2 regions of the Roseibium sp. M-1 genome follow, and region 1 is predicted to be linked to the other one. Evidence: riboswitches for the same ligand, from Rfam matches in the RefSeq annotation. Region 1 holds a riboswitch; the other holds the start of a gene.
What was found. A riboswitch is a leader RNA that binds a small molecule or an ion and turns the genes downstream of it on or off. The one in region 1 is predicted to bind S-adenosylmethionine.
Positions count from the first base shown of each region.

Region 2: another riboswitch for S-adenosylmethionine. It lies ahead of ACX3M4_RS10180 (O-succinylhomoserine sulfhydrylase); the one in region 1 lies ahead of ACX3M4_RS11635 (hypothetical protein).

Region 1 is NZ_CM137257.1:2,567,876-2,583,614, reverse strand. Features, by position in the region: gene hisS (histidine--tRNA ligase) at 1-362, opposite strand, end outside; gene ACX3M4_RS11675 (glycosyltransferase family 2 protein) at 775-1,917, shown strand; gene ACX3M4_RS11670 (ArnT family glycosyltransferase) at 1,925-3,412, shown strand; gene ACX3M4_RS11665 (ChbG/HpnK family deacetylase) at 3,516-4,313, shown strand; gene ACX3M4_RS11660 (Crp/Fnr family transcriptional regulator) at 4,522-5,211, shown strand; gene ACX3M4_RS11655 (RrF2 family transcriptional regulator) at 5,458-5,880, opposite strand; gene ACX3M4_RS11650 (group III truncated hemoglobin) at 5,977-6,495, shown strand; gene ACX3M4_RS11645 (hypothetical protein) at 6,486-6,707, shown strand; gene yciA (acyl-CoA thioester hydrolase YciA) at 6,905-7,291, shown strand; gene ACX3M4_RS11635 (hypothetical protein) at 7,478-7,777, opposite strand; SAM-I-IV-variant riboswitch at 7,819-7,943, opposite strand; gene ACX3M4_RS11630 (YoaK family protein) at 8,030-8,731, shown strand; gene ACX3M4_RS11625 (ABC transporter ATP-binding protein) at 8,742-9,461, opposite strand; gene ACX3M4_RS11620 (ABC transporter permease) at 9,458-10,696, opposite strand; gene ACX3M4_RS11615 (efflux RND transporter periplasmic adaptor subunit) at 10,693-11,706, opposite strand; gene ACX3M4_RS11610 (NADP-dependent oxidoreductase) at 11,810-12,811, opposite strand; gene ACX3M4_RS11605 (SlyX family protein) at 12,847-13,059, opposite strand; gene ACX3M4_RS11600 (glutathione S-transferase N-terminal domain-containing protein) at 13,252-13,956, shown strand; gene ACX3M4_RS11595 (hypothetical protein) at 13,993-14,196, opposite strand; gene ACX3M4_RS11590 (hypothetical protein) at 14,353-14,967, shown strand; gene ACX3M4_RS11585 (tyrosinase family protein) at 15,263-15,739, shown strand, end outside.
Region 2 is NZ_CM137257.1:2,251,447-2,267,185, forward strand. Features, by position in the region: gene ACX3M4_RS10160 (alpha/beta hydrolase family protein) at 1-246, shown strand, start outside; gene ACX3M4_RS10165 (hypothetical protein) at 412-816, shown strand; gene apaG (Co2+/Mg2+ efflux protein ApaG) at 831-1,232, opposite strand; gene ACX3M4_RS10175 (CDP-alcohol phosphatidyltransferase family protein) at 1,479-2,087, shown strand; gene ACX3M4_RS10180 (O-succinylhomoserine sulfhydrylase) at 2,223-3,431, opposite strand; SAM riboswitch at 3,469-3,548, opposite strand; gene ACX3M4_RS10185 (2'-deoxycytidine 5'-triphosphate deaminase) at 3,686-4,822, shown strand; gene ACX3M4_RS10190 (IMPACT family protein) at 4,828-5,376, shown strand; gene ACX3M4_RS10195 (ion transporter) at 5,522-6,322, opposite strand; tRNA gene ACX3M4_RS10200 (tRNA-Gly) at 6,492-6,565, shown strand; gene ACX3M4_RS10205 (DUF1127 domain-containing protein) at 6,611-6,817, opposite strand; gene ACX3M4_RS10210 (Lrp/AsnC family transcriptional regulator) at 6,967-7,419, shown strand; gene ACX3M4_RS10215 (transporter substrate-binding domain-containing protein) at 7,491-8,402, shown strand; gene ACX3M4_RS10220 (sterol desaturase family protein) at 8,896-9,750, opposite strand; gene ACX3M4_RS10225 (alpha/beta family hydrolase) at 9,866-10,513, shown strand; gene ACX3M4_RS10230 (Hsp33 family molecular chaperone) at 10,701-11,687, opposite strand; gene argF (ornithine carbamoyltransferase) at 11,698-12,627, opposite strand; gene ACX3M4_RS10240 (acetylornithine transaminase) at 12,624-13,823, opposite strand; gene ACX3M4_RS10245 (GcrA family cell cycle regulator) at 14,264-14,797, shown strand; gene phoB (phosphate regulon transcriptional regulator PhoB) at 15,073-15,739, opposite strand, start outside.

The DNA of each region.
Region 1 (15,739 bases):
GGCTTCTCGTTGCGGAAAACCCAGCCGGCGCGATAGGTGCGGTAAGGAAGCTGGATCTCGTTGATGTTCTCCGAGACGTGCCGGGCGAGCGGCGCGGTCAGGTCGTAGCGCAGGCTCATCCACTGCTCGTCCTCGTCCTGGACGGAGAAGACACCTGCGTTCGGACGGTCCGTATCGGGCAGGAACTTGCCGAGGCAGTCCGTATATTCAAAGGCTGGCGTTTCGACCGGATCGAAGCCATAGCGCTCGTAGACGGCGCGGATCTTCGCGATCATCTCGTCGGTGGCGCGGATGTCTTCGGCAGAGCGGTCGACGAAGCCGCGCGGCAGGCGCGCCTTCAGCTTGTTCGGTTTTTGGGCCATGAAGGTCTTGATCCTGGCGAGTTCCCGGCCGGATTGCGCCCTGATTTTCCCGGAGCGTCCAGCTTGGTGATGTTGCGGTTGTCCTAGACGAAACGGACCGCAAGGGCAAGGTGGGGGAGGACCCGGAAGGCCTGACTTTTCAGCGGACTGGCAAGACATTGCCGCAAATCTCTCGGCCCTGCCTTGTTTGCAGCACAGTTCGGCGTAAAAGGGCCACTTGAGACAACGCTAAAGTAGCTGATCCGCGCGGCTCCGGGTATCCGGTCCGCCCTGCGGTCTATCTGTGCTGTCTTTTCTTGTATTTAATCTCTGGCGGGCTATGGTCCGCGCGACTTGCGGCGATGGGACCGCTCCGGCTGCAAGGGCCGGCGGAATGCGGCGGATAGGATAGACGATGGACAGTGCGGCGCGCATGGCAGTTCAAAATGCCGGCGAAAGCGGGGCAGGGCCTCAGATGGGAGCGGAAGCCGGAGCCGCCGAGCTGAGCGTCATTCTGCCGAGCTTCAACGAAGCCGCCAATATTCCGATCCTGGTCACACTGCTCGAGACCGCGCTCGACGGCGTCGCCTGGGAGGCAATTGTCGTCGACGACAATTCCCCCGACGGCACGACCGAGGTCGCGCGCAGGATCGCGCAGTCGGATCCCCGCATCCGGGTGATCCGCCGCATCGGCCGCCGCGGTCTTTCCGGCGCCTGCATCGAAGGCATTCTGGCCTCTTCCGCGCCTTTCGTCGCCGTCATGGATGCGGACCTGCAGCACGACGAGACATTGTTGCCGAAGATGCTGACGGAGCTGAAGGCCAGCGGTGCGGATCTGGTGGTCGCAAGCCGCAAGGTCGAGGGCGGCACGGTCGGCGAAGGGCTGTCCGCCATCCGTGCCTGGGGCTCCAATGTGGCCAACGGTCTGGCGCAGAAGCTTCTGAACGTCACCTTGAGCGACCCGATGAGCGGCTTCTTCATGGTCCGCCGGGAGAAGGCCGAGGAGTTGGCGCCGAAACTGTCGCCCCAGGGCTTCAAGATCCTGCTCGACCTCGTCTCCAGTGCCGACGGCACGTTGACGATCCGTGAACTGCCTTTCACCTTCCGCGAGCGCCAGCACGGCGAGAGCAAGCTGGATACGCTCGTCACCCTCGACTATTTCGGGCTGCTGCTCGCCAAGTATTTCGGCGATATCGTCTCCGTCCGCTTCCTGATGTTCGGCCTTGTCGGTGCCAGCGGTCTGGTCGTGCACCTGGCGGCGCTGCGCATGTTCCTGCTGGGCGGGCTGGACTTCAACTTCGCCCAGACGGCGGCTTCCTTCGTCGCCATGACCACGAACTTCTTCCTCAACAACCAGCTCACCTATCGGGACCGGCGCCTGCGGGGTGCCAGGGTGCTGATCGGTCTCCTGACCTTCTATGCGGTCTGCTCGGTCGGAGTGCTGGCCAATGTCGGCGTCGCCAACCTCATCTATGCCGACCCGTCCTACTGGTGGTTCGCCGGCACGGCGGGGGCGATCATGGGCGCGGTCTGGAACTATGCTGCCAGCTCCGCCCTGACCTGGCGCAAATCGTAAGGCGGCCATGAACGCGCGCACCGAGACCCTGCCGTTCTTCCTGCGGCCAGCGGGCCTGATCCTCTTGATCGGCCTGTTGACGGCGCTGAAGATTTTCTCCGCCGCCAATGCCCATCTTGTCGAGGACGAGGCCTATTACAGGCTCTGGGGTCTCTACCCGGCCTTGAGCTACTACGACCACCCGCCGATGATCGGATGGTGGATCACGGCCGGGCAGGCGGTCTTCGGCGACACAGTCTTTGCCGTCCGGGCTCTGGTCATCGCCTCGGGCGTCATCGGCTCGCTGGCGCTCTGGCGGACGGCCTGTCTCCTCTTCGGCCGGGCCGAGGCAGGCTGGTCGGTGCTCCTTCTGAATGCCAGCCTTCTTGTCGGGATCGGCGGCATACTGGCAACGCCCGACGCTCCCTCCGTTCTCTTCTGGGGCCTCAGCCTGTGGGCGCTGGCGGAACTTTCCACGTCGAAAAACGCCAATTGGTGGCTCGTCGTCGGGCTGATGGCCGGCTGCGGCCTGCTGGCCAAATATTCCGTGCTGTTTCTCGGCGCCGGTATTGTGCTGTGGCTGGTGTGGGTGCCCGAAGCGCGTCGTTGGTGGGGCTGCTGGCAGCTTTGGGCCGGCGGACTGATCGCCGTTGCCCTGTTCTCGCCGGTGCTCTGGTGGAACCATGCCCACGACTGGGTGAGCTTCTACAAGCAGTTCGGCCGGGCCGGTGGCGGCGGCTTTACCGCAAAGTACATCTTCGAATTCCTGGGGGCTTTTATCGGGTTGATGAACCCGCTGATCGCTCTCCTCGCGGCACCCGGCGCCGTTAAGCTGGCCAGGCGTCTGCGCCTGCGCGACAGCGCCGCCTCGCTTCTCCTGCTGACGGTGCTGCCGTTCCTCATCTATCTCGTCTATCACTCCCTGCATGCGCGTGTTCAGGCGAACTGGCCGGCACCTCTTTTTCCGGCTTTTGCCATGATGGCGGCCGTCTTCGTCGCCGGATTGCGTCCGGGCCGGACGGTCTTGCGCTTGTGCGCGGTGGCGGGGATCCTGTCGGGCCTCGCAGTCGCCGTCCTGGTACAGTTCCATGCGGTCTCGCCCCTTACCGGTGAACTCGCCCGCAAGGACCCGACCTTCCAGCTGCGCGGCTGGCCTGAGATCGGCGCCGAAGTGGCCGCGCTGGCCGAGGCTCAGGACGCGGCTTTCGTGGTGACCACCAGCTACGGCCTCAACGGCCAGCTCGATTTCCTGCTGAAAGACAGGCTGCCGGTGACCCAGCTTACCGAGCGCATCCGCTATCTCATGCAGCCGGAACCGGAGATGGTCCTGTTCGATGAGCCGGGGCTCTATGTGACCGAAAAGCGCCGCGACCGGGCGGACGCGTTGCGCAACAGCTTTACAACGGTCGAGAAGCTGGCCGAGCTGACACGCCAGGTGGACGGGGTGCCCCTCGAGGTGCTTGTGGTCTACAAGGTCGACGGTCGCACCGGCCCGGTTCTGGAGCCGATCGAGTAAAGATGAGGTGGCGGGAGGCGGCACCTCGGCCAAACAACCGGCTTGCAATGCCCTCCCGAATGACGCAGGGATATGACTGAAAATTCAGTTTGTCCGGACATTGATGAAGCGCATAACCCTTGGAGCTCTTGACTACGGCCTCGCCTTCGGGGTCGACCGCGCCTTGCGCGAGCTGGTCGAGCAGGGCCGATTGAGCGCCCTTGGGGCGCTGGTGGCGACGGATCTGTGGCCACGCGAGTTCCGCCCGCTTCAGGAAACGGTTGAGAGGGTCGGCAAGCGTGCCATGTTCGGCGTGACGCTTGCCTTCAGCGGCGACCGGGTGTCGCCCGTCAGTGCCCGCATGCAGGAAATCTATGGCGACCGGCTTTTCACCCGCGAAAAACTGCAGCGCCGTGCGCTGTTCCGCCTCTTGCCGGACGAACTCTTGCTGGAGGAAGCCCAGGCCCAGCTTGCCCGCTACAGCGTGCTGATGAAGCGCCCGCCGGATTTCGTTGCCGTGCGCGAGGGACTGCTTGCCCGCACCGCCATCGCGCGGATCGTTTTCAAGGCGATCAAACACGCGGATTATGACGTGCCACCGCTGGTGATCTCGCCGGTCCGCTCCGGCCTCAAGACGATCCGGCTGTCCCGGCTCGCGAGGTCGCACGGCCTCAAGATGCTGCCGAAGGCCGATCCGCTGCCGGAGACGGACGATCCGGAGGAGTTGCAGCAGCTCTTGCACAATCATTTCGACGGCATGAGCGATCTCAGTTTTGTCGCCGCCATTCCGGGCCGGTCTGACGACCGTCTGCGGCGGGACGAACCGCGCAAGAAAATCGCCATCCGCGAATGCCAGTACGAAGTTCTTGCCAGCGGCAGATTCTTCCATACGCTGGAGAAGAAGGACGTGTTTTTGAATTGACGCAGATTAAGAGGCTGCGCCACAACGAAAAAACGGCCCTGCGGGGAACAGGGCCGTTTTTCGTGGAGGTCTGGAAGGGGGGAGGGGCAACCCCGCTTCCATGTCCTTTGATATAGGTCTATTTTGTTGGAATGCACGTGACGGGCATCACAAGTTTTCGTTTGACGCGTGATTTTGCGGGCAGCAGGTTTTTAGGCAGGGGGACGGCGTGGCCGAGATCAAGGATTTTCTGAAGAACAGCTTTTCACTGGCAGGGCTCGACCCGGATCTGGCGGTGGGGCTGTCCCGTCTTGCCAGGCCGATGAAAATTCCCGCCGGAACGATCCTGTTCGAGAACGGTGACCCCGGCAACGGCTGTTATGCGGTGCTGGAAGGCTCTCTCAAGGTCTCGCTGCTCTCCGTCGAGGGCGACGAGCAGCTCCTGGCCGTGCTCGGCCCGGGTGATCTTGTCGGAGAGCTGGCGCTCCTCGACGGGCGGCCGCGCTCCGCAACCGTCAGTGCGCTGAAGGAAGCCCAGCTTGCCTTCATCGACAAGGCGGCATTCCAGCGCTTTTCGGACGAGAACCCGGCAGTCTACCGGCACATGCTGTCGATTGTGGGCAAGCGCCTGCGTCATGCCAACGATGTGCTGGCGGCCCGTTCCTTCCTGCCGCTGCCCGGCCGGGTGGCGCAGACATTGCTGCAGCTGTCGGAAACCTTCGGCAAGCCGCTCGACGACGGCCGTCTCCTCATCCACTACAAGCTCAGCCAGGCGGACATTGCCAACATGGCAGGCGCTGCACGCGAAAACGTCAGCCGCGTCCTCAACGACTGGAAACGCTCCGGCACCATCAGCCGCATCTCCGGCTATTACTGCCTCGAACAGATCGATTTCCTGAAACAGGCTTCGACGCTGTAGGGGGCAGGGGACGAAAGTCCCCGTCTGCTGGCGATTTGCCCTCCATCGTCATCCCGGCCAAGCGCAGCGCGAGCCGGGACCGGGGAGGCAAATCACTACCTTTTCGTGGCTTTTTTCGCGACAGCCCAAGGGCTCTCCGGTCCCGGATCTCCGCTGCGCTGCGTCCGGGATGACGGCGGAGGGGGTGATCTCAGCGGGAAACGTTTTTGTTGCACAACGGAATGGCTGTTTTTTACCCGCCCGGACTTAGTCCACCGCCACGGCCATCTGCGTTCCCGCCAGAATGGAAGCCAGCGTTTCCCCGTTGAGGCTGTCAAGAAAGGCTTCCGAGGCGCGGGCCATGGCGCCTTTGAGGGCGCAGCGGGGCAGGAAGGCGCAGGTGGTGGGTTCCGGTTTCAGGCAGGCGACAACGCCGAGATCGGGTTCGATCAGCCGCACCACATCGCCTAAGCGAATTTCTTCCGGGGCTAGGGCCAGCCTTATGCCGCCGCCACGGCCGCGGGTTGTCTCCAGATAGCCGCCGCGCGCCAGATGGGCGACGATCTTCATCACGTGAGACTTGGCAAGGCCCAGCTGGCTCGACAGCCGGTCGACCGTCTGGGCTGCATCCGACTGGCCGGTGGCCATCAGAATTCTCAAGGCAAAATCGCTGGCCTGGCTGAGGCGCATAACTCGATCCCGAAAACATTCATCTTAGATGTTGATTTTAGCGGGCGTCTGTGTCATTTAAAAGATGCATCTTAAATGAATGTTATGGAGGCGGCGATGGAAGCCCCCGAAACCGGTGCCGTAAAACCGAATTCCAGCAGATACAGACTGCAGCGGCGGGAGGCGCCGGACACGGGCGACCGGCTGCAGCGGTACGAGAAGGTCGACGAGCAGGCGATCCACGTGATGGTGCACACCTTCTATGGCTGCATCCGCCAGCATCCCCGGCTCGGCGAGATCTTCGGGCGCCGTCTCGAAGGCCGCTGGGAAGACCATCTGCCGAAGATGGAAGCCTTCTGGCAGTCGGTCCTGATGAAGAACTGCGCCTACAAGGGCAAGCCGGTACCGGCACATCTGAAGCAGAAGGAGCTGGTCAGCGCCGATTATGGCGAATGGCTCGGTGTTTTCCGCCCCGTGGTGCGCGAATTGTTCGTGCCCGATCTGGCAGACGAGATCATCGCCATCGCCGAACGCATCGCCCAGAGCCTCTGGCTCGCCACCTTCGGCACGCCCGGGTCCAACCCGCCGGCCGAACTCTTCACCGAACAGTCTGAATGGAGCGGATCATGCTGGTAGCCGTCGTTCTTGCCGCAGAGGCGCTGGTCGCCGTCTGGTTCACCGTCTTTTCGCTGATGCTGGTGTCCATGTATCTGGACAGCCGCGGCATGCCGCTGCCCAAGCTCGACATCGCCGGGCGGACGCTGATCGGCAGCGCCAAGCTCGCCTTCGTCACAGGCATGGTCGCGCTCGCGGTCATGACCGTCCTGGAAATCCGCGCAATCAGCTGACCATCCCTTCAATTCCGGAGACAAAAATGTCCAAGTCCACGCTGTTTCATCGCGGTCTGCCGATCCTGCTGATATGGATCGCCGCCCCCATGCCTCTCTGGATCATGTCCATTCTGGTTTTCCTCATCTGATAAGGGGACTTGTGCTCCGCGCGCCTCGGGGTAGTCTCTTTTCAGAATCAATGGAGGGGCTCAGGCGTGAACGAAGAACGGCCGACTGGCGAGCTGACACTGCGCACCATGGCCATGCCGGCCGACACCAATGCCAATGGCGACATCTTCGGCGGCTGGGTGCTGTCGCAGATGGACCTTGCAGGCGGCATCGCCGCCGGTCAGCGGGCCGAGGGCAGGGTGGTGACCATCGCGGTCGACAAGATGAAATTCATCCGCCCGGTTCATGTCGGCGACGTGCTTTGCATCTATACGGAAGTCGTGCGCGTCGGCAATTCGTCCATGGAAATCAAGCTGGAAGCCTGGGCACTGCGCCACCGCTACGGCCAGCGGGAAAAGGTGACGGAGGCGGTCTTCACCATGGTCGCCGTCGACGACAGCGGCAAGCCCCGCCCGGTACCGAAGCGGCCCTGAGCGAAATTCCCTACAAATTCCCGCACCCAGCATCCTCATCCTGAGGAAGCGCGTAAGCGCTGTCTCGAAGGATGGGCCGCTTGTTCGGGAGTATGCCGCCCGTCCTTCGAGACGCGAGTGAACTCGCTCCTCAGGATGAGGGTGATGGGTAGCAGGGGCCGAGTTCCGGCGAACCCGTGCGGACCTTCAGTACCGTGCTGGCTCCTGGCGGTTGAGAATGTCGGCGAAGAGATCCTCGTCGACCGCACAGGTGCAGCCGTTGGCCCAGAGTTGAAGCAGGGTTTTCAGGCGTTCGATCCGGGCTTCGGCGCTCAATGCAGCCTTGTGCCGCGGCAGACCGCCGAGGATGCGCAGGGATTTGATCCGCGCCAGCACGCAGTCTTCCGCTGCCTTGAACCAGATATCGGTTCCTGCCAGCTCCGAGCTGGTGGCTCCATGGTACTCGATCAGATCTGCCGCACGTCCGGCAAATGGGTCCTGAGACAAAAAATCCTCCATCGGTTGCCCGAGGAGGACTGGCGCATGCAATCGAACCGCTTCGTTGCCGACCAGCCTCGATTGAGGTTCTGTCCGGCCGCATCCCTGTTGCGGAAACCACCTTGCCCGGAACGGCAGGTTGGCGAGGGCGCCAGCCCTTCTCTTGATGATGGCGCGTATATGCCATGTCCGATCGGCCTTGGCAAGTCCGTCGGCGCGTGTCACATCTTCTTGAAATGCTTCAGCAGGAGAATGCCGTTGTTGGACAGGTCCGTACTGCATCACAGCCGGCCGCTCGTGCCGATCCTGCTGGCCTTCTGCGCGTGTTTCATCGACGTCGTCTGCATCCTCGGCCTCTTCCACACCTTCACCGCCTTCATCACCGGCACGCTGGTCGTGCTGTGTACCGAGGTCTTCCATCAGAGCGACAACGCCGCGTTGAAGGTCTTCGTGCTGGCGATGTTCTTCGCCTCGACCCTCTTCTGGTATATGGCGGTCACAAGGCTGGTTCAGGCGCGCAAGGTGGCCGTTTCGCACCTCTTTGCCCTGGAGGCCGTGCTGGTCACGGGGTTCATGATCGTGGCCGGACTTGGCGATCCTGCCGCCGGCGGTCCGCTGTCGGCCGTCACCCTGACGGCTGTCGCCTTCTCGACCATCGCCATGGCGCTGCAGAACGTCATCATGCTGACCATCCTCAACCGCCATGTGCCGACCACCATGATGACCGGCAATTCGCTGAAGCTCGTGCTCGGCGTTGCGGACTATTTCCAGCATCCTGAAACCCGTACCGACAGCCGTTCCCGGATCGTGCACCAGAGCCTCGTCATTGCCGCCTTTGCCATTGGCGGCCTGCTGGCGAGTTTCCTGATGAACACCCTGGAATTCTGGGCGCTTGCCGTGCCGATTGCGGTTCTATTGCTGCTGGCGGCGGTGCAGCCGGCCGATGAGGCAAAGGCCGCCTGACGCGGGCCGGTCACATGTGCCGGTCGTAATTGATCCGTCCGTCCACCAGATGGATGCGCCGCTCCATGCGGGCTGCGAGATCGAGGTCGTGGGTAACGGCAACAACGGTGGTGCGTTCCGTCTCGACGATCTTTCTCAGGCTCTCGAAGACCTGCTCCGTCGATGCGCTGTCAAGACTGCCGGTGGGCTCGTCCGCCAGGATCAGTTCCGGGGAATTGGCGAGCGCCCTTGCGACCGCGACACGCTGGCGCTGGCCACCGGAAAGCTGCTCCGGGCGCCGGTCCTGGAAGTCTTCAAGGCCAAGGTCGGCAAGCAGGCCGCGGGCATGGTCCAGTTGGTCCCTCGGACTGCGCTTGCCGAGCCGCTGCATCGGGATCATCACGTTTTCCAGCGCCGTGAACTCCGGCAGCAGGAAGTGGAACTGGAAGACGAAGCCGAGCTTTTCCAGCCTAAGATGCGCCATCTCTGCCGAAGAAAGGGCGTGAGTGGGCGTGCCGCCGATCCGGACCTCGCCGGAGGTCGGCCGGTCGAGAAGGCCAAGCAGGTAGAGAAGTGAGGATTTGCCGGAACCTGACGGACCGGTGATCGCGACGAACTCCGCTTCCCCAACCTGGAAACTGACATCCTCGACCAGCGTTACCGGCACCATTGCGGGCAGGATGCGGGTAAGGTTGCGCGCTTCCAGCAGAACACGGCCGGTATCCGGCAAGGGGGACGCTGCAGGGGTCATGTCGCCCCCCGGATGATGTCGACCGGGTTGAGCCTTGCCGCCTTGCGGGCGGGGATGTAGCCGGCAATGCCGGCGGAAAAGAGCGCCAGCAGGCAGGCGATCACATAATGCATGCCTGAGAAATGGATCGGCAGGTGGGTGATTTCCACGTCCTGCGTGAACTCGAACTTGATCGAGGCCAGGTAGCTCGATAGCGCAAAGCCGAGCGCCGATCCGGCGACGGCCCCAAGGATGCCGATCACCAACCCCTCGAGCACGAAGATCTGCTGGATGTCGCCTTCCGGAAAGCCGAGCGATTTGAGAATGGCAATGTCGTGTGCCTTCTCGTGCACGATGGTGGAAACGATGTTGAAGATGCCGAAGCCGGCAACCACCAGAATGGCACCCACCACCGTGTACATGATGATGTTGCGAACGAAAAACGCCTCCATCAGGCCTTCGTTTGCCTCTTCCCAGGAAACCGCCTTGTAGCCGAGCTGGCGTTCGGCCCGGGCGGCGACCGCATTGGCCTCGCCGATATCGTCGAGGCGGATGGAGATCGAGTTGATGATGTCGGGCTTCTCGAACAGGATCTGCACCGCCTTCAAGGGGGCGTAGGCCAGGCCCTCGTCCGACGAGGTGATGCCGCTGTGAAAGAGGCCGACGATCTTGAAGCGCTTGGCGACACCGTTGGCCGACGTAAGCGTGACCGTGTCGCCAAACTCGGCGCTGAGCTTCTCCGCGGCCTTGTCGCCGATCACCAGCCCGTTTGCCGTCGTTTCCAGGTCCTCGAATGCACCGGCGCGCATGTCTTCCCGGATCTTCGAGACGGCAAGCTCGCGCTTCGGCACGATGCCGGTCAAGGTCATGCCGATATCTTGGCCCGCATAGCGCAGCACGGCCTGGCCGCCGAGCCGCTGGGCCATGGCGCCGTTCACCCAGTCGCGCAGCGAGGCAAGGGCTTCCGTCGGATTGCGGATGCCGCGCAGATCTTCCTTCGGCCTCAGTCCGTGAAAGGCGACGGCGTCATAAACAGCGCTTGCCGGCTGCACCGCCGGGGCGCGCTGCTCGTCGCGGATCTCCACATGAGGGATGGCGTCGATCAGCGTCGAGGTGAAGTCCCGCTGCGAGCCTTCCATCAGGCTTGCCATGGCCACCGAAAAGCCGACGCCGAGCGCTACGCCGAGCGTCGAGACGATGGTCTGGCGCAGGCGGTTGCGGATATGGGTGGAGGCGATCCGGAAAAGAAGCATTATCCGCGAGCTCCCGCGGCGGGTTTGACCTTCTGTCCCTCGAGCAGCTCGGTGCTGTAGGGAAAAACGACGCGCGTGTCTGCCGTCGCATCGTCAAGGACCTCTATGGCGCGGGTGCCGCGGATGCCGGTTTGAACCGTGACGGGCAGGATCCGGTTCTCCTCGTCCAGCGTCAGGATCTTCGTTCCGTCGAAGGCGGCGGGCGGCAAAAGCAGCGCACCTTCCTTTTCCTGCGTGACGATATTGATCTCGGCCGTCATGCCGATGCGCAGGGGCGTGTCCTCCGGCAGGTCGAGATAGACGCGGTAGTTCTTAAGCACCGGATCCCCCATGGGCGTGATGCTGGAGACCTCCACCATGAGATCGTCATCGGGAAAGGCGTCCGCGCGGATCAGCGCCCTGTGTCCCTTTTCTACCTTGGGAATGTCTTCCTCATTCACCTCCGCGACGAGCTGCAGCGGCACCGGCTGACCGATCCAGAACAGGATTTCACCGGGTTCTGCCACTTCACCGACCGCGCCGTCCGCGCGCAGCACCATGCCGTCCATGGGGGCGAGGATCGCATAGTCACGCAGGCGTTCGGTCTGGGCCGCCGCCATGGCGTTCACCCGGATCAGTTCGTTCTGGGCCTTGTCGTAGACCTGCTGGCTGATGACCCGGCGTTCCAGCAATTGCTGCGCCCGCTCCCTGTCGGACAGGGCAAGCTCCTGCCGGGCTTCGAGCTCCGCCAGGGTGGCTCGGGCATCGCCACTGTCGAGTTCCGCCAGCCGGTCGCCCTTCTTCACCTGTTCGCCTTCGCAGCCGCAGAGGGAGATGATGCGCTCGCGGATGATGCTGGTGACCTTGGCCCAACGGACGGGTTCCACCACGGCGGTCGCATAGACGACCTCCGCCGCCCGTCCTGGCCTGGGTGAGACGATACCGACTTCCGGCGGCCGTTGTGTCCACCAGTAAGCGCCGGCAATCGCGGCGCCCGCCAGAACAAGGAAAACCAGAACCTTCAGAATTCGCATGGCACACCTTTGTCGGGTTGGCCGGAGCATAACCCGTTAACGGCGACCTGCCATGGCCTGGATCAAACCCGCAGGTTTGCGGGGTGTCCAGGGCGGGGTTCTTTCAAAGATCGGAGACCCTGACCACCAGCTTGCCGGTGTTGGTGCCGTCGAAGAGCTTGTTCAGCACCACCGGTGCGTTTTCCAGCCCGTCCTCGATGTCGAGCCGGTAGGTCAGCTTACCGGCCGCCATCAGCTTGCCGAGTTCCTGGAAAATTGCCGGAAAGAGATCGTAGTGATCCGGCATGGCGAAGCCCTTCAGCGTCAGCCGCCGCCGGACGATGGCGGTCATGTCCATGGCGCCGTTGTTCGTCTCGCCGTTGTAGACGGAAATGAAGCCGCAGAAGATTATCCTGCCGTAGGGAGCCATGTTGCGGAAGGCCGCAAGGAAGGGCTCGCCGCCGACATTCTCGAAATGCAGGTCGATCCCGTCCGGTGCAAAGTCCTGCAGGCCCTTGTCGAGGTCGTCGGTTCGATAGTTGAGCGCGGCGTCAAAACCAAGTTCGTTCACCAGCCAGTCGCATTTTTCTTTTGTGCCGGCGATGCCGATCACCCGCAGCCCAAGCGCCTTGCCGATTTGCCCGACCAGCGAGCCGACCGACCCGGCGGCACCCGTCACGCACAAGGTCTCGCCGGCCCTGGCGTGGCCTTCCGTGACCAGGCCGTGATAGGCGGTGGCACCGGGCAGACCGAAAACGCCCATGTAGTCCTCGATCTTCGCCAGCTTCGGTACGACGCTGAGCTGGCCCGGCCGAACGTCCAGATATTGCGTCCAGCCTGTCATGCCGCTGACCCAGTCACCGGTCCTGTAGCCGTCCGACCGGCTCTCCTCGACGACGCCGACGCCTATCGAACGCATCGTGTCGCCGATTTCCACCGGGGGAATGTAGCTCTTGGTGCTGGGCGACACCCAGCCCCGCATGGCCGGGTCGAGCGACACATAGACCACCCGCACCCTTGCCTTGCCGTTTTCCAGCGGCAGCATCTCTTCCTCGACCTTCGCGAAATGCTCCGGCCCGAGGCGGCCTTCGGGGCGGGCGGTGAGGGTAAAACGCATGTTCTGCATGGGGCGGTCCTTTGGTGCTGGCACCCTGATGCGTCTCAGTAGTGCGGCGGCTTTTCCACCTGGTGGCCGGGATGAACGTTCTCCATCAATTCCTCCACCTGATCCGTCATGGTGGCAATGAGACGGGTGAGCCGATCGATCTGCCGTCCCTGGTCGATCACGACGGCGTTGAGATCGTCTATGGTGTTGATGGCATGGGCAAGGTCGATTTCCAGCTTGTCCAGCCGGATTTCCTTGTCATCTGTCATGGGCATTTCCTCAGCGGCAGCAAGAGGGAGGTCAAAAGCGGTTTGCCTGTCGGCGCTTGAGGCAGATATATTCCGGCGTTGGCGAAAGACCAACAGCCTTCATTGCTGAAGGCAATGGGTATCTTTCCGCGAACACGAACCGATTTTCTGGCCCCGTTCCGATCATTTCCGCCCAGAACCTGAGAGCGCCGCATGACCGATCTCGCTGCCTTCGACATCACCCGCAAGTGGCCTGCGACCCATCCCGACCGGATCCAGCTATATTCCCTGCCAACGCCGAACGGCATTAAGGTTTCCGCGATGCTGGAGGAAACCGGGCTGCCTTATGAACCGCATCTGGTGGATTTCGGCACCAACGATCAGATGAGCCCGGAATTCCTGTCGCTCAATCCGAACAACAAGATCCCGGCCATCCTCGACCCGAACGGGCCCGACGGCAAGCCGCTGCCGCTTTGGGAATCCGGTGCGATCCTGATTTATCTCGCAGAGAAGTCAGGCCGTTTCCTGCCGTCCGATCCCTCGGAGAAATACGAGACATTGCAGTGGCTGATGTGGCAGATGGGCGGCTTCGGCCCGATGACCGGCCAGCTCGGTTTCTTTCACAAGTTCGCCGGACGCGAGTATGAGGACCGCCGCCCGTTCGAGCGCTACCGGGACGAGGTCAAGCGGCTGCTGAAAGTTCTCGACCAGCGTCTGGATGGCCGCGTTTATCTCATGGGAGAAGACTATTCGATCGCGGATATGGCTTGCTGGCCCTGGGCCCGCAACATCAACGGCTTCTATGAGGCGGGCGAGGTGACGGGCTATCTCGGCTTCATAAACGTGGTGCGGTGGGTTGAGACATGCCTCTCGCGTCCGGCAAGCCAGAGAGCAATCGATATTCCCTCGCGAAATTAGACTTTTTTTGCCAGTCGCGAGCCAGCCAAGAGCCAGTCACGTCATCAACACGACGCCTGTCAGGAGCGCCACCAGCAGCAGAACCACGACCGCGATCCTCCATACGGTCCCGTTTTTTGATGTGGGCGGAACAATGGATTCCATCTCTTGGTCGGTATGGGCCTCCTGGGCGATCTCCCGGTTGATCCGGTCAGGGTTCACATAGGGCTCCGTCATGGTCTGATTCGTGCCGTGTGCCATTTTCAACTCCTTGTGGCTGTCACAAGGAAAACCGATTGCGGGCGGTTGGGTTCCGTGGGGGACTTCTTTTCCGGGCAAGGAGGCAGGTTGCGGCGTAAGTGAATTTTAAGTTGAGGAAAATATCCTTCGCCCAGTTTGATTGTAGAGGCGACCGGTATGCGGCAGCAGCACACCTTCGGCAGACGGGGACAGGCTGTCGATCGTCAGCAGATGTCTCCGGTCAGGCGTTCGCCGGCGGATCCGGTCAGCCAGCCGAAATCGTTTCACCAGGAGCTGGACGACTACGAAGATGCGGTTTTGACGAGGTTCGTGGCCACCCGTCCCTGGCCGGCCTGTGCTGCCGTTGCCATTGTTCTTCTGAGCTTCGGGTCATCACTGATCTTGTTTGCCGACAGGGGTTTGCCACCGTTCGGCCTCTTCCCCGTCATGCTCATCGTCGGGTATGTCATGTATCTGCAATTCAAGGGAATGCAGGCAAACCTGAACAACAAGGAAGAACGCGACAAGCGTGCCGTCAGCGCGAAATATCCGCTGGTTCCCATTTTCAGCATGATCGCGGGTCTCGTCTATTTCATGGTGACGAAAGAGCAGAGCCTTTCCGACATCGCCGCCTATGACTGGGAGAGCGCTTTCACGGGCCCGGTCGACATCGAGGCGCCTCCGGCACTCCCCGTCGAACTGGTGGAGAAAATCGGCAGCTTCGGAGGTGCCGGTCTGTTTCTGGCATATCTGCTTTACCGCGCCCGCAAGCATTTCAGCGGCGAAGTCTGAACCTCACTGCGCAACGGGTGGCCCGGTCAGATAAAGTTATCGTCAGTCTGTTCCGCCGCAGGTTTACCGTAGACCATTCCGATCTCTCCTAGAGGTACTCTTCGCATCTGACCGGCGACACGCCAGGGCTGAAAGATCCAAGGCTTGCGCGGATCCTGTGTTTTTCTCTAAACTTATACTGGTATCTGCAGGTGGGGTCGATTTTTGGTCGAACCTTGCCGGGTGACTGAGGCCCTGCCTCCATTGGCTGAGTTCTTCATGTCACCGATTTCCGGGAGAGAGCGAGGAGGGGCAGATGGTTCGGCAAGATGTGGCAAGTTTGGAACCGGGTTGGAACGAAACGCTTCTGAACTATGCGCTGGCAATGCGGGAACTGGACAAGATGCCGGTAGACGATCGCAACAGTTGGCGGTTCCTTGGTGCAATACACGGCTGCGATCCCGCGGGGTGGGAACAGGTCAGGATCGTCGCGGACCGCAACGACATTCCCGCCGAGCTGGTCGGTCCGTCCCGGACCTATGGACGCCAGTGCCAGCATCAGAGCTGGTTCTTTCTTCCATGGCATCGCGGGTACCTGGCATCGTTCGAGGCTATCGTCGCGGCAAAGGTCAAGGAACTTGCGGGGTCGGACTGGGCATTGCCCTATTGGAACTACCTCGATGACGGCAATCCGGATGCACGCAAGGTACCGGACGCCTTCCTGCTCGAAAAACTGCCTGACGGGTCCGACAATCCGTTGCTGAAGTATCGCGTGTTTTCTGAAGTCACGGAA
Region 2 (15,739 bases), 320 kb from region 1:
ATCCTGGAAGACCGGAACGGTGCCAACCGGTTCGTGATCGTTCCGGGAGCCACGCACGCCCTGCTCCGGGCCGATACGTTCAACTATCAGCTTGAAGGCGACATGCCGGCCTTGGCAAAGACCACCTTTGCCGTTCTTGGCCGGCGTGCCTATGCGCCGGGCGCGCTGGAAACGATCACCGGCTGGATCAAGAAACGTTCCGCAACCGGATCAGGTGCACAAACTTTCCACGATCGCTCAAATTGAAGCAATTCCGTTTGCCATCCCGCAAGATCCCCGCCCTTAAGACCATCGATGGGGAGCGGTGCTGACATCCGCTGCCGGGATCGATCCGATCTTGTGGAATGGAACACCTCTCTGCCAGATGGTTCTGCGGGCGGTTTGGGGGCGGTTTGGGGGCGGAGAGGGCAAATGAGCAATCAGGCAATCGGCAACGGGATGAGCGTTCGCTATCCGCTGCGGCGGCAAAGACAGCGATTGCGCAACCATCGCCCTGCGCCCTACGCCGTGCGGTATGTACGGGTCGCCACCGGGCCGAAACCGGTCAACTGGGGCACGCGCATGCTGATCGGCTTTGCCGGATTCGTCTGCGGCCTCGCCGCCGATGCTCTGGTGGCCTTTGCCGAGGATCACTTCCATCTTGCCAAGGACACGGATCCGGATCTCTTTGCCATCGTGCTAGGCACGGGCTTTGCCGGGCATATCATCTACCTGGTTTTCGGCATCCTGGCCGTAGCGCTGCTGACCGCCTTCAACCGGCGCAAATGGATCCTGTGGCTGCTGATCGGTTTTGTCGGCGGTATCTACAGCATCTGACCGGGCAAGGACGATCAGTTCAGACTGTGGATCGCGTCCGGCAGATCGAGCGAAAAGGCGGGAATGACGACGTCGAAGACCGAACCGTCCGGGCGTTCCATCTTATAGGAACCCGCCATGATGCCGTTGTCCGTGGCAAGCGGGCAATGGGAGGAATATTCATAGGTCTCGCCCGGCTCGATGATCGGCTGCTCGCCGACGACACCTTCGCCGCGCACTTCTTCAAGACGCCCCAGGCCATCGGTGATCTGCCAGTAGCGGGTCATCAGCTGCACCGGCTCGCTGCCGCCGTTGTGGATCTCCACCATATAGGCCCAGATATATTCGCTCTCTTCCGGACGCGATTCATCGTCCAGATAGAACGGCTCGACCGAGACCTCGATCCCATTGGTTATGGCGCTGTAACTGCCGGACACGACGGTTCCTATTCCAGATCCAAGGACTTGCCGCCGCAGCGGCCGGACTTCCGATGCCGGCCGTCTTGCAATTCCGCGGGCAGCCCGGCAACGCCGACTGGCGCAGGGCTGCTCCGGCGATGACGGCCGGTTCACTCAGAGGGGGCTTATAGGGCGAATGACGCAAGCGTGAAAGGGACTTACTTGTTATTTCCGTGCTGATTTTGCATGAACGGCCCAGAAAAATTCGAAAACAAGTTTGTCCAGATGTTCGATGCCCGCCTGCGCCCGCTGATCGATCCGCCGCTCAACCGCCTGGGGCGGAGCCTGGTTGCCACCGGTGTGACGGCGAACAGCGTGACACTTGCCGGCTTTGCCGCCGGTCTCGGCGCCGCCCTTGCCATCGCGACCGGCCATTTCCTTATCGGTTTCCTTCTGATCGGCCTCAATCGTTTTGCCGATGGGCTGGATGGTGCGCTGGCCCGCGCAACCGCCAAGACCGATCTCGGCGGCTATCTCGACATCACACTCGACTTCTTCTTCTACAGCGCGATCCCTCTGGCTTTCGCACTGGAAAACCCGGCCGCAAATGCCCTGCCCGCTGCCGCCTTGCTCGCCAGTTTCTATGCCAATGGTTCGGCCTTTCTCGCCTTCGCCATCATGGCGGAAAGAAAGAACCTTTCAACGGATGCGCAGGGGTCCAAGTCGCTCTATTACATCGGCGGCCTGGCAGAGGGCGCGGAGACCATTGCGCTCTTCCTGCTGATGGCACTGGTGCCGGCGTGGTTCCCGGTGCTCGCCTGGGGATTTGCCGCGATCTGTTTCGTTTCGGCCGGGGCGCGGGTGCTGATTGGCGTGAAAGCGTTGAGGGCTTAGGTTGTAACCTCAAGATCCCAAGCCAAGCGGGCAGGCATTTCGAGCACTTTGCAACCCCGTCCCCTCTCCCGTGGGAGAGGTTACTGGAGCAAGCTGCTATGAAGGCACAGTGCAGACCGGTTGACCGGAACCGCCTCAGATCGCCGCCAACGCCTTTTCGACGTCTTCCAGCAGATCCTGCGGATCTTCGAGGCCAACGGACAGGCGCAGGATGCCCTCGGTAATGCCGAGTTCAGCCCGGGCCTCCTCGCCGATCGACTGGTGCGTCGTCGTCGCCGGATGACAGATCAGGCTCTTGGCGTCGCCAAGGTTGTTGGAGATCTTGATCAGCTCCAGCGCATTGGTGAAGCGGAACGCGGCTTCCTTGCCGCCGTCGATCTCCATTGCCAGCATGGTGGAGCCGCCGCGCATCTGGCGCTTGACGACATCCGCCTGAGGGTGATCGTCACGGCCCGGATAGATCAGGCGCTTGACCTTGGCGTTGCCGGCGAGGAAATCGGCGATCCTGGCCGCGCTTTCCGTCTGGCGGGCAACGCGCAGCGGCAGCGTCTCAAGGCCCTTCAGGAGCACCCAGGCACTGAACGGGCTCATATGCGGGCCGGTATGCTTGATGAAGGGCATCACCTCGTCGTTGATCCACTCTTCGTCCGACAGGATCACGCCGCCAAGGCACCGGCCCTGGCCGTCGATGTGCTTGGTCGCGGAATAGACGACGACATCGGCGCCGAGCTGCAGCGGCGACTGGAAGAGCGGCGTTGCGAAGACGTTGTCGACGACGAGCCGTGCACCGGCTTCCTTGGCAATCGCCGCCACGGCGGCAATGTCGATCACTTCCAGCGTCGGGTTGGTCGGGCTTTCCAGGAACAGCGCCTTGGTGTTCGGCCGCACGGCCGCCTTCCACTGCGCGATGTCGGTGCCGTCGACCAGCGTGCTTTCCACGCCGAAGCGCGGCAGCAGGGTCTCACAGACATAGCGGCACGAGCCGAACAGGGCTTTCGCCGCAATCACGTGATCGCCTGCCCGGACAGACGCCATCATCGCCAGTGTGACGGCAGCCATGCCGCTGGCGGTTGCCCGTGCGGCTTCCGCGCCTTCCAGCGCCTTGATGCGATCTTCGAACATGGAGACGGTCGGGTTGGCATAGCGGGAATAGACGTAGCCCGGGTCCTCGCCATTGAACCGGGCTTCCGCTGCTTCTGCACCGCTGTAAGTGAAGCCCTGAGTCAGGTAGATGGTCTCGGAGGTCTCACCAAAGGGCGACCGCATGGTGCCGCCGTGAACCAGGGTGGTTGCAGGGCGCCAGTTCTTGTTTCCGGTCTTGGTGGTGTCGCTCATGTCTTTCATTCCGCTCCAAACGCAAAAAACCCCAGCCTCAAGACCGGGGTTCTCACCTCCGGCCTTTTTAGCAACTTGTTTAACGTGGCTGCAAGCCGGCCGGCCCAAATCACCACGAAGTGCGCTTGTCCTACGGGAAAACGGAGGGAAGGTCAATTGCCTTGCGCAAGACAGCGCAAATGCCCTGTTCTTTCTCAATGCCTGTTGGCGCGCGCGGCCCGATCCTTTAAGAGCGATAGACGAGAAAGATGCGGGAAACCTTTATGAACGTGACAGCGGGCCAGATCTTGAACGGAAGCGCGACCCTGACGAAGAACGGCATCCTGCCGGCGCGGATTATCGAGGCGATGTTCACCGCCGGCGAAATCTCCGCGGACGCGCCGCCCGTGACCGGCCAGATCCAGCCCGCCAGCCTGGACCTGCGCCTCGGCGGGGAAGCCTACCGGGTCCGCGCCAGCTTCCTGCCCGGTCCCGATATCAAGGTCGCCGACCGTCTGGCGCAGCTGAAACTGCACACGGTCGACCTCACCGAAGGCGCGGTTCTGGAAACCGGCTGCGTCTATATCGTGCCGCTGCAGGAGAGCCTCACGCTGGCAAAGGACATTTCGGCCACCGCCAATCCGAAGAGTTCGACCGGCCGGCTTGACGTCTTCACCCGTGTCATCACCGACAACGGCCTTGCCTTCGACACGATTCCGGCCGGCTATACCGGCCCGCTCTATGCGGAAATCTCGCCGCTCACCTTCCCGATCCTGGTCCGCTCCGGCTCCCGTCTCAGCCAGATCCGCTTCCGCCGCGGCCAGTCGCTGATTTCCGACGCCGACCTTGAAGAGGTCCACAAGGCACACACCCTGATGAGCGGCGGTAATCAGCGCATTGGCGGCGGCGTGCAGCTTTCGATCGACCTGGAAGGCAATGGGCCGGAGAGCCTGATCGGTTACCGCGCCAAGCACCATTCCGGCCTCATCGACGTGGATGTCGTCGGCGCGCAGGACGTGCTCGATTTCTGGGAGCCGATCTACCGGCGCCAGCGTGCCGAACTGATCCTCGACCCGGATGCCTTCTACATCCTCGTCAGCCAGGAGGCGGTGCATGTGCCGCCGGATTATGCCGCCGAGATGGTGCCCTTCGATCCTCTGGTCGGCGAATTCCGCGTCCACTATGCCGGCTTCTTCGACCCGGGCTTCGGCCATGCGGGCGCCGGCGGCATCGGCTCGCGCGCCGTCCTGGAAGTGCGCTCGCACGACGTGCCCTTTATCGTCGAACACGGCCAGACCATCGGCCGGCTCGTTTATGAACACATGGCCGAGCGGCCGAAAACGCTCTATGGCGAGGGCATCGGTTCCAACTACCAGGGCCAGGCGCTGAAGCTTTCCAAGCATTTCAGGGCGCCTGCCTGACGCCGATGGCCTTCAAGACCGTTACGCGTGAATTCGAAGGATTTCTGGAAGACCGGAAGTCCCGCTTCCTGGCGCATCTGGTGCCGGTCGACCTGTTCGACACGCGCCTGGAAGAGCTGCGCAAGGAGCACAAGAAGGCCAATCACATCGTGACCGCGCACCGTCGTCTTCTGGAAGACGACCGGGTGGAGGAAAGCGGCAAGGACGACGGCGAACCCGCAGGCACTTCCGGCATGCCGACCTTGCGTGTTCTGCAAGGCGCCGAGCTGATCAACTGCGCCGTGCTGATCGTGCGCTATTTCGGCGGCACCAAACTCGGCGGCGGCGGCCTCGCGCGGGCCTATTCCGGCGCGGCCCAGGACGCCATCAACAATTCCGAGCTGGTGCCGTTCCAGAAGATCCTCACCCGCACCGTCAAGGCCGATTTCGCATCAAGTTCGGAACTGGAACGGCGGATCGAGAACCTGGGTCTGACCGTGATCGCGCGGAACTACACGGAAGACGGCGTGACGCTGACGGTCGAGGGACCGGACAAGGTTCTGGCTGTGCTGTAGAGTTTGTGGCCGATCCTTCGAGACGGGCCTTCGGCCCTCCTCAGGATGAGGTAGTGGTTTTGGCCATGTTTCACGGATCGCCACATATTCGACCTCATCCTGAGGAGCCGCGTCAGCGGCGTCTCGAAGGATCGGCTTCAGAACTTCACGCCCGCTCCCTGCCGACCTCCGCCCGAAGCTCCCTCACCTCTTCCCGCAACTCCTTCATTTCCGCCAGGATCATGATGGTGTCGTTGTGGATGGCTTCCCGGTTGGCGACAGCTTCCGTCTCGGTTTCCGCCTGCATGGCCGAAACAATGATACCGATGAAGAGGTTCAGCACCGTGAAGGCAGTACAGAGGATGAAAGGCACGAAGAAGAGCCAGGAATAGGGAAAGACTTCCATCACCGGGCGCACGATGCCCATGGACCAGCTTTCCAGCGTCATGATCTGGAAGAGCGTATAGAGCGACGCTCCGAGATTGCCGAACCAGTCCGGAAATGCGCCACCATAAAGCTTGGTTGCCATGACTGCGAAGACGTAGAAGACCAGTGCCATCAGCACCACGATTGATCCCATGCCCGGCAGAGCCGCAATCAGCCCGCCGATGACCCGGCGCAGCGACGGAACCACAGAGATCAGGCGCAGGGCTCTCAGGATCCTGAGCGAGCGCAGGACGGAGAGGTTGCCGGTCGTCGGCATCAGCGAGATCGCGACGATGGCAAAGTCGAACAGGCTCCAGGGATCGCGAAAGAACTTCGGGCCATGTGCGAAGAGGCGCAGGGCCAGTTCGATCACGAAGATGCCGAGAATGACCTTGTCAATCACCAGCAGCACACTCCCGAACCCGGCCATTACCGTGGGGCTGGTTTCGAGCCCGAGCGTAACGGCGTTGAGCACGATGATGCCGATAATGGCAAATTCCCAGTTGCGTGACGTGACCAGTGCCTTGACCTGCTGACGCATATTCCCGATCCGATTGCTTGCCGTTATACCGGCGCATCATGACGCGCCGGCGCGAAGATGGCGATTTCCATGCCGCAGTGCAAGATCGGGATAAGGGAAAAGCACAGCCGGCCCGCCGAGCCTGCTTGACAGGCCCTGCAACTCAGCGCAGAAAGCAAAGGCAGGCGACGCGGGTGTAGCTCAATGGTAGAGCAGAAGCTTCCCAAGCTTAAGACGGGGGTTCGATTCCCCTCACCCGCTCCAGATTCTGACGCCACCTTCTCCGCACCTCCAAGTTTTCTCTTCACATCAACGCCGCGTTTCGACGCTGTTGCTCGGCCTGCGGATGTTTTCCCGCGACAGGCCGACATCCGCCAGAAGGTAGTCCGGCAGATCGGCAAGATGGGCCATGTCGCGCCGGCGCCGTAGCCAGCGATGCAAGGGGCGGATGAGGCGAAGGATCGAGGACTGCTTGCCTGAACGCAGTCTGCTTATCGGCACGGAATGATCGGACATAAGGCTGCTCCCGTCGGTTTGGATGCAACCAGGCTAAGCTTTGCGCCTTGCATCGGGTGCGCGAAGTTCGCAAAACTGTGAGAAAATTTCGCAGGAATTCTGATTCTTCGTTATCTTTTCTCTATCAGCAATTCGAAAGGCGATGCGATATGGATCTCGACGACTTCGATCATCAAATCCTGAGGCTCATGAGCCTCGATAGCCGGCGCACCGGAAAGGAGCTGTCCGAGCTTGTCGGCCTGTCGCCGGCCGCATGTCTCAGGCGGGTGCAGCGGCTGCGGGAAATCGGCGCCATCGAACGGGAGATCGCCCTGCTGGCGCCGGAAGTGACCGGGGCAACAGTTACCCTTCTGGTGATGCTGGCATTGACGCGCGGGCAGCCGGATCGAACCGCACGCCTCAGGCAAAAGCTGTTGAAACTGAAGGAAGTGAAGAAGATCTATCATGTCACCGGGCCTGCCGACCTGGTGCTGACTGTTCAATGCGCCTCCATGGAGACCTATGCCACTTTCACCGAGGCGCATTTCTATGACGAGGAGATCAAGGGCTTCGACACGATCGTCGTCCTGCGATCCTACGACGCTGAAACCGGTCCGGCATGACACACCTGGCAACGGGACGGCTGACAAGGGGGACCGGGCCGGGATATCCTGCGGCAGCGAATCCGGCGGGTATGCCGCCGGGACCTTCCCTTGAACCGCATCAGGGCTTCGGCGTGCAGACAGGACTGCTACTATCCAGGTTATCCCGCACCATCGGCCGGATCGTCCTGCCCGGCTGCGTGCTGCTTTCACTCTTTGCGGTTGCCGCAACAGCCCAGGAGCCGGAGGTGCGCGTTCCCAATTTCTGGGATCCGAAGGCGGTGCACGACCGGCCGAACGATGTGCCGGACAAGATCCAGTTCCTCGCGACCGACGCTTATCCGCCTTTCGTTTTCCGGGATTCCAAGGGACGCCTGACCGGGTTCAATGTCGATCTCGCCCGCGCGCTCTGCCAGGAACTCGGCAGTTCGTGCGCGCTGCGCATCAAGGATTTCGACGTGCTTGTGCCCGCGCTCGACGAGGACGAGGGCGATGCGATCATCGCCGGCATTTCCCGCAGCCTGCCGGCCGCCCGCTGGCTCAATTTCACCGAGGACTATCTCAAGCTGCCCGCGCGCTTTGTCGTGAAGGCAGAGAATGCCGCCTCCTTCGACGAGCAGGCATTGGCAGGCAAAACCATCGCCGTCGAGGCCGGGTCGCGCTACGAGGCCTTTGGCAAGCGCTTCTGGCCGCGGGCAAATATCGTCGGCTACGGCACTGCGATGGAGGCCCGCGAGGCGGTCAAATCCGGTGCCGTCGACGCCCTTTTCGGCGACGGCCTGAACCTTTCCTTCTGGCTGCGCAGCGAGGACTCAGCCAGTTGTTGCGCCTTTGCCGGCGGCCCCTGGCTGGAGCCGGGTTATTTCGACGAAGGCATGGCGATCGCCACCCGCTCGGAAGATCCGGAACGCGCCGAGGCCCTCACCTACGCCCTGCGCCAGCTGCACCAGAAGGGCATCTACCGCGAACTTTATCTGCGCTATTTCCCGCTGAGTTTCTTCTGAGCGTGCGCTTCACGATTTTTCAGTTCGAGCACACAATCGTTTTTTAAAGCGCCGCGCTCGCCGGCCTGGTCCCCTTCCCCCTTGTGGGGAACGGTTGGGGATGGGGGTGAACAGCGAAGCTGTAAAACGCCACCGAGGCCGGTTTCGCTGGCCAGACAGAAATACCCCCACCCTTGTACCCTTCCGACAATGGTGAGGGCGATCGCATTTGGAAATAGTCATTCAGAAAATACTGGCGCCCCCCCGGACAAGCGAAGCGCAGATCCGGGGCCTACTCGCAGAGCCACTTGCCGAAGCACGCAAGGTTTCGTGAAGAAGTTGCCACCATTCAGCTCTCTGGAAACGAGTGGGCCCCGGGTCTCGCGATGCTCGCCCGGGGTGACACCAGTGTTTCTATATGACTGTTCCAAATGCGATTGCCCTGCCACTAGAGGGAGGAAGGGCGACGCAAGCTGGGCGGCTTCAGAAATAGAATAGGAGCTGTAAAACCGGTTCACTCCGCCGATGGGTTGGGGGTGCTGTCCTCCCGCTTCTGCTCCGTTGTCTGCAAAAACGGGATCCACAGGCTGAAGGGCAGAGAGTGCGCGCGCGGGGTGAGGGAGGGGCCGAGGCCGATTTCCATGGTCTCGTGGCCCTGCTCGGGATCCTGGGTATAGGTGCCGAACAGCCGGTCCCAGATGGAAAGGTAGAAGCCGTAATTGCTGTCCGTTTCCCGGCGAATGACCGAATGGTGGATGCGGTGCATATCCGGCGTGACGATGATGACGCGCAGCACCCGGTCGAGCCTCTCGGGAAGCCGGACATTGGCGTGGCCGAAGACAGCCGAACCGTTGAGCACGATTTCGAAGATCAGCACCGCCTCGACGGGGCCGCCGAGGGCAACGATCACAAGCCCCTTCCAGATGAACGAGGCGAGGATCTCGGCCGGATGGAAACGCAGGGCCGTCGTCGCATCGACCTCGCTGTCGGCATGGTGCACCCGGTGAATGCGCCAGAAGAGCGGCACCTTGTGCGAGGCGAGATGCTGGAACCAGACGGCGAGATCGAGGATCAGGAAAGCCAGAAGCCCCGCCAGAGCCGCTCCCCAGCCTTGCGACCAGCCCAGAAGGCCGAAAAGCCCCCAGCCTTTCTCCGCTGCCAGAAGGGCCAGGCCGACGCCGCCGATCGGGAAGACCAGCCGCACCAGCAGCGCATCGAGCAGGATGAAGCCCCAGTTGGTAGGCCAGCGTTTCAGCCGGCTGCTTTTGAGCCTTCTTCGCGGCAGGCCGGCTTCCAGTAGGGCCATGACCAGAAAGATGCCGGCAAAGCAGGCCATGCGGAGCTGGTTGATGTCGATCTGGTCCAACATGGGGGCTTCGTCACAATCCAATCTGTTGCCGCTTGCCAAGGGCGAGGCGGACCTATAGGGCAGTCACAGCTTATCCTTCTACACTCCTCCTGCCTCTGCGACAGATCATATCTCCATGACCGACCTAATCTGGACCCGCCCCGAAACAGCTCCCGCCGCGACACTGCTGCTTGCGCACGGCGCGGGGGCGGCGATGGATTCCGCCTTCATGAACAAGCTGGCGGCCGCCCTTGCCACTGAGGGTATCGCGGCCGCCCGCTTTGAATTTGCCTATGTGGCGGGGCGGCGCACAGGCGGCCCAAAAAAGCCTCCGCCCAAGGCCGACAAGCTGATCGGCGAATATCAGACGGCGCTGCAGGCGGTAATGAAGGAAAGCGACGGCCCGCTCCTGATCGGCGGCAAGTCGATGGGCGGCCGTGTCGCGGCGATGCTGGCGGGAGGCGGTTCCCTGCCCGGCCGCGTCAAGGGCGTTGCCTGTTTCGGCTATCCGTTCCACCCGACTGGCAAGGCGGACGCCGAGTGGCGCCTCGCGCCGCTTGAAGGTGCGAAGCGGCCGGTATTGATCCTGCAGGGCGACCGGGACCCGTTCGGTTCGCAGGCGGAACTCGACGGCATCACCCTGCCCGCGCAGGTCACCCTCACCTATCTGGAAGACGGCAACCACGACTTCGGTCCGCGCGGCAAATCGCCGGCTACGCTGGACGGGAATATTGCGGCAGCTGCGAAGGCGGTGCGGGAGTTTGTAAGCGGGTTGGCAAAATAGGCGCGAAACTACGTCTCGACCTCATCCTGAGGAGGACCGTCAGGTCCGTCTCGAAGGATGGGCGGCACGCTCCGGAGCAAGCGGCCCATCCTTCGAGACAGCGCCGGGGCGCTTCCTCAGGATGAGATTATTTTTAAAGATAGATTGAACAAATCCGGGCGTCTGTCCGCCCGGGATTCTCGTTGAATTACTTACCCGGCTTGCCGTCGAATTCGTAGCGGGCGCTGCAGAATTCGCAGGTGACGATGATCTTGCCATCGACGGTCATGTGGTCGACGTCCTCGTCGCTGAAGCCGGCCAGGACGTTTTCGATCTTGTCGCGCGAGCAGCTGCACTTGTCGGCAAGCGGCTGCGGCTCGTAGAGGCGCACGCCGCGCTCGTGAAAGAGGCGGAAGAGCAGCATCTCGACGCTGACTTCCGGGTCCGTCAGCTCCACATCCTTGACCGTGTCGACCAGCGCCTTGGCCTCGACCCAGGCATCGTCCTCCTCGATCTCATGCGGATTGGTGCCTTCCGGCGCGTCGCCCGGATCGATATCGGCCTGCTTCATGCGCTCCGGCGCTTCCGGCAGGAACTGGATCAGAACGCCGCCCGCGGTCCACGACCTGACGGCCCCTTCGCCTTCCCGGCGGGTGAAGAGTTCGCCGACGCCGAGGCGAACCTCGGTCGGGATCTGTTCGGAGCGCTCGAAGTAACGCCGCGCGACGTCCTCCAGCGATACGCCGTCCAGTTCCACCAGACCCTGGTAGCGCTGCATGTGGCGGCCCTGGTCGATGGTCATCGCCAGATGGCCATGGCCGAGCAAAGCTTCCTGTGAGGCCTTGCCGCCCGCCATCAGCTCCTCGACGTGCTCCCGGTCGAAGGTCGCGCAGGCGCGGATGGCATCCGGGGTGGCGAAGTCGACGACGAGCATGGAGACGGGACCGTCCGTCTGTGTCTGCAGGGTAAAGCGGCCGTCGAATTTCAGCGACGTGCCGAGCAGGCTGGTCAGGACGATGGCCTCGGCCAGAAGGCGCGAGACGGGTTCGGGATAATCGTGCCGATCCAGAATGGTTTCCAGCACGGGACCGAGCGCCACCGCGCGGCCGCGCACGTCCAGACCCTCGACGGCAAAGGGCCGGACAGCGTCCAGCCCCGCAGGCATGATGCCCAGTTCCTCAAGATTGAAGGCCACGTAATTCGCCTTATGCTGCGCCGAAGCACCAGGCCAGGATGCCCTTTTGGGCATGGAGCCGGTTCTCGGCTTCGTCGAAGACGACGGAGTTGGGACCGTCCATGACGTCCGAGGTGACTTCCTCACCGCGGTGGGCCGGCAGGCAGTGCATGAAGAGCGCATCGGAATTGGCTTCCGACATCAGCCGCTTGTTGACCTGATAGGCACTGAGGAGATTGTGACGGTTTTCCTCGTCGTCATCTCCCATGGACACCCAGCAGTCGGTTACGACACAGTCGGTTCCCTTGACGGCTTCATAGGGGTCGGTCGTCACGATGATGGACCCGCCCTTGGCGCGGGCCGCCTCGATCAGATCCTTTGGCGGCGCGAGTTCACCAGGCGTTGCGATGCGCAGCTCGAAATCGAGACGCGGCGCGGCATGCACCCAGGAGGCCAGCACGTTGTTGCTGTCCCCGGTCCAGGCAACGCTCTTGCCCTTGATGGAACCGCGATGCTCCTCGAAGGTCATCAGGTCGGCCATGATCTGGCACGGATGCGAGATCTTGGTAAGGCCGTTGATCACCGGCACGGTGGCGTTCTCGGCAAGCTCGCGCAGCTCGTTGTGATCGAGGATGCGGATCATGATGGCATCGACGAAGCGGGACAGCACCCGGGCCGTATCGGCAATGGTCTCGCCGCGGCCGAGCTGCATTTCCGCGCCCGTCAGCATTAGGGTCTCACCGCCAAGTTCGCGCATGCCGACATCGAAGGAGATGCGGGTGCGGGTCGAGGGCTGTTCGAAGATCATTGCCAGCACCTTGCCGGCGAGCGGGCCTTCGCCGCGACGGACACCGTCGCGGCTGGCCTTGATCTTGTGGCCGGTCTCGAGAATGGCGCGCAGTTCGTCGCCCTCGAAGTCGGTCAGGTCGAGAAAGTTGCGGTAGCTTCCGTTTGCTGTCATCCGGTCGCTCCTTCCAGTATTTTCGCTTCCACCGCCAGGGCGGCCTGTTCCAGGCGCTCCACTGCCAGCGCGATTTCCTCTTCGCTCATGGTCAGCGGCGGCATGATGCGCACCACATTGTCGCCGGCGGGAACCGCCAGCAGGCCGACCTCGCGGGCCGCCGCCACATAGTCCCCGACCGGCACGACGCATTTGAGGCCGAGCATCAGGCCGTTGCCGCGCACTTCGGCCAGCACGTCCGGATGGCTGTCGACGAGACCTGCCAGCTTCTGCTTGAAGCTGAGACCCTTCTGTTTGACACCGTCCAGGAAGCCGTCCGCCAGGACCACATCCAGGACCGCGTTGCCGACGGCCATCGCCAGCGGATTGCCGCCGAAAGTGGTGCCGTGGGTCCCGGGCGACAGGGCCGCCGCGGTTTCAGCAGTCGCAAGGCAGGCGCCCATCGGGAAGCCGCCGCCGATGCCCTTGGCAATCGCCATCAGGTCCGGCTCGACGCCAATCCACTGATGGGCGAAGAGCTTGCCGGTGCGGCCGACACCCGTCTGGATCTCGTCGAAGATCAGCAGAATGCCGTTGTCGTCGCAGATCTTGCGGACGGCACGCAGGAACTCGGCCGGGATCTCGCGGATACCGCCCTCGCCCTGAATGGGCTCGATGGCAATGGCCGCGGTCTGCGGGCCGATGACCGCCTTCAGGGCATCGAGATCGCCTGCCGGGATCTGGTCGAAGCCCGGAGCCTTCGGCCCGAAGCCCTCCAGGTATTTCGCCTGGCCGCCGGCCGCGATGGTCGCGATGGTGCGGCCGTGAAACGCGCCTTCAAACGTGACGATATGGAACCGTTCCGGGTTGCCCTGGTCATAGTGATAGCGGCGCGCGCACTTGATCGCTGCTTCCATGGCTTCAGCGCCGGAATTCACGAACAGCACCTTGTCGGCGAAGGTTGCCTCGCACAGGCGCTGCGCCAGCCGCTCGCCTTCCGGCATCTGGTGAAGGTTGGACGTGTGCCAGAGCTTGGCTGCCTGGTCCTGCAACGCCTTGACCAGATGCGGATGGGCATGGCCGAGGGAGTTGACCGCGATGCCGGAACCGCAATCGAGGAATCGTCGGCCGTCGGTGGTCACCAGCCAGACGCCTTCCCCGTGATCGAAAGACAGGTTCGATCTTGCGTAATTTCCGAATAGTGCCGTCGCGGACATAACCTCGTGTGTCTCCTTGAACTTGCCCTTACGGACCCTGCGTCACGCCGACACCGGACCGTCCTCTTCAAAAGATGCCAAAGGGCCAAAACGCAACGTGCCGCCCCGATGAGGCGGCACGCAGCGGTTTCTTATACACTGCCGGTACCCGGCACTGTCAATGGAAATGGCGCACAAGATATTTCCGGCCCAGCTCAAGGCGGATTTCGTAAAATTCTCAAGGACCTCGCCTTATTTGGGGAAAAGTCGGTTCATCCCCAACTGGTTTGAGCCGGGCGGTTGCCTGACAAATTAACGTTATTGTAACCTCTGGGACATGAGACACGAGATCTCGTGAGGCAAATCACTTAGAGGCACTAGATCTGCCAGCATTAGGCGTGCCGATGCATGCTTAACACGGGGTTAATGGCTGCGGAGCGGCCGAACTAAAGGGTGCGGCGATGAGTTGGACGAACGAACGGGTTGAGCTTCTGAAAAAGCTTTGGGGCGAAGGCTTGAGCGCCAGCCAGATTGCAGGCGAGCTGGGTGGAGTGACCCGCAACGCCGTGATCGGCAAGGTGCACCGGCTGGGTCTGTCCGGCCGCGCCAAATCCTCCACAACCAGCGCCAAGCCGCGCCGGGCTCGCCCGGCGACCGGTGCGCCGAGCGCTGCACCGAAGAAACCGTCCTCCCAGCCGCAGTCCATCGGCGCGACGGCCCTCAAGGCCGACTTCGCTCCGGCGCCTGCCGTCGAAGCCAAACCGCGTGTCGAGCCGATCGCGGAGCTGGTGCCGATCTCGCAACGGGCCACGATCCTGACCCTGACCGAGCGGACCTGCAAATGGCCGATCGGCGATCCGGCAACCGACGACTTCTATTTCTGCGGCCGCCAGTCCGATGCGGGCGTGCCCTATTGCGCTCATCACTGCAAAATCGCCTACCAGCCCGTCGCCGACCGCCGCCGCGACCGCAAGACGATGGCCCAGGCCGGCTGAGTGCCGTCTGACAGTCCAGCTCATGAAAAGCCCGCCAAATCGGCGGGCTTTTTTTTAGGATTGCGTAACCCTTTCCGCGTCATCCCGGCCAAGCGAAGCGCGAGCCGGGACCGGGGAGCCAAAAACCTTAGCCGTCAAGCCGATTTTCCAAATACCTCCTTGGGCACACCGGTCCCGGATCTTCGCTTCGCTGCGTCCGGGATGACCAACGAGAGGTAGGTACAAAAAAGCCCGCCTTTCCGGCGGGCTCAATCATTTTGAAGCTCAACGGGGGTTTAGACGGTCGCGGTGAACTGGTCGTTGAAGGCGTAGCCGGCACCGCGAACGGTGCGGATCGGGTCCTTGGCCTTGCCCTTGTTCAGCGCCTTGCGCAGGCGGCCGACATGAACGTCGACCGTGCGTTCGTCCACATAGACATCGTGCCCCCAGACACCGTCCAGAAGCTGCTCGCGCGAGAATACACGGCCTGGCGAAGTCATCAGGAATTCCAGCAGCCGGAACTCGGTCGGGCCCAGGTGGATTTCCTTGGTGCTGCGGCGGACGCGGTGCGTTTCCCGGTCGAGTTCGATATCGCCGGACCGCAGCATGGTCGACACCACTTCGGGGCTTGCCCGGCGCAGGATGGCACGCACGCGGGCCATCAGTTCGGGGACAGAGAAAGGCTTGACGACATAGTCGTCGGCACCTGTCGACAGGCCGCGGATGCGCTCGGCTTCTTCGCCGCGTGCGGTCAGCATGATGACCGGCAGGCGCTCGGTACCTTCCCGCGCCCTCAGGCGGCGGCACAGTTCGATGCCGGAGAGGCCCGGCAGCATCCAGTCAAGCAGCAGCAGGTCCGGCACGCTTTCGCGCAGGCGGATCTCCGCCTCGTCTCCCCGGGCACAAGCCTCGACCGAGTATCCTTCTGCTTCCAAATTGTATCTCAAAAGAAGGCTGAGCGGT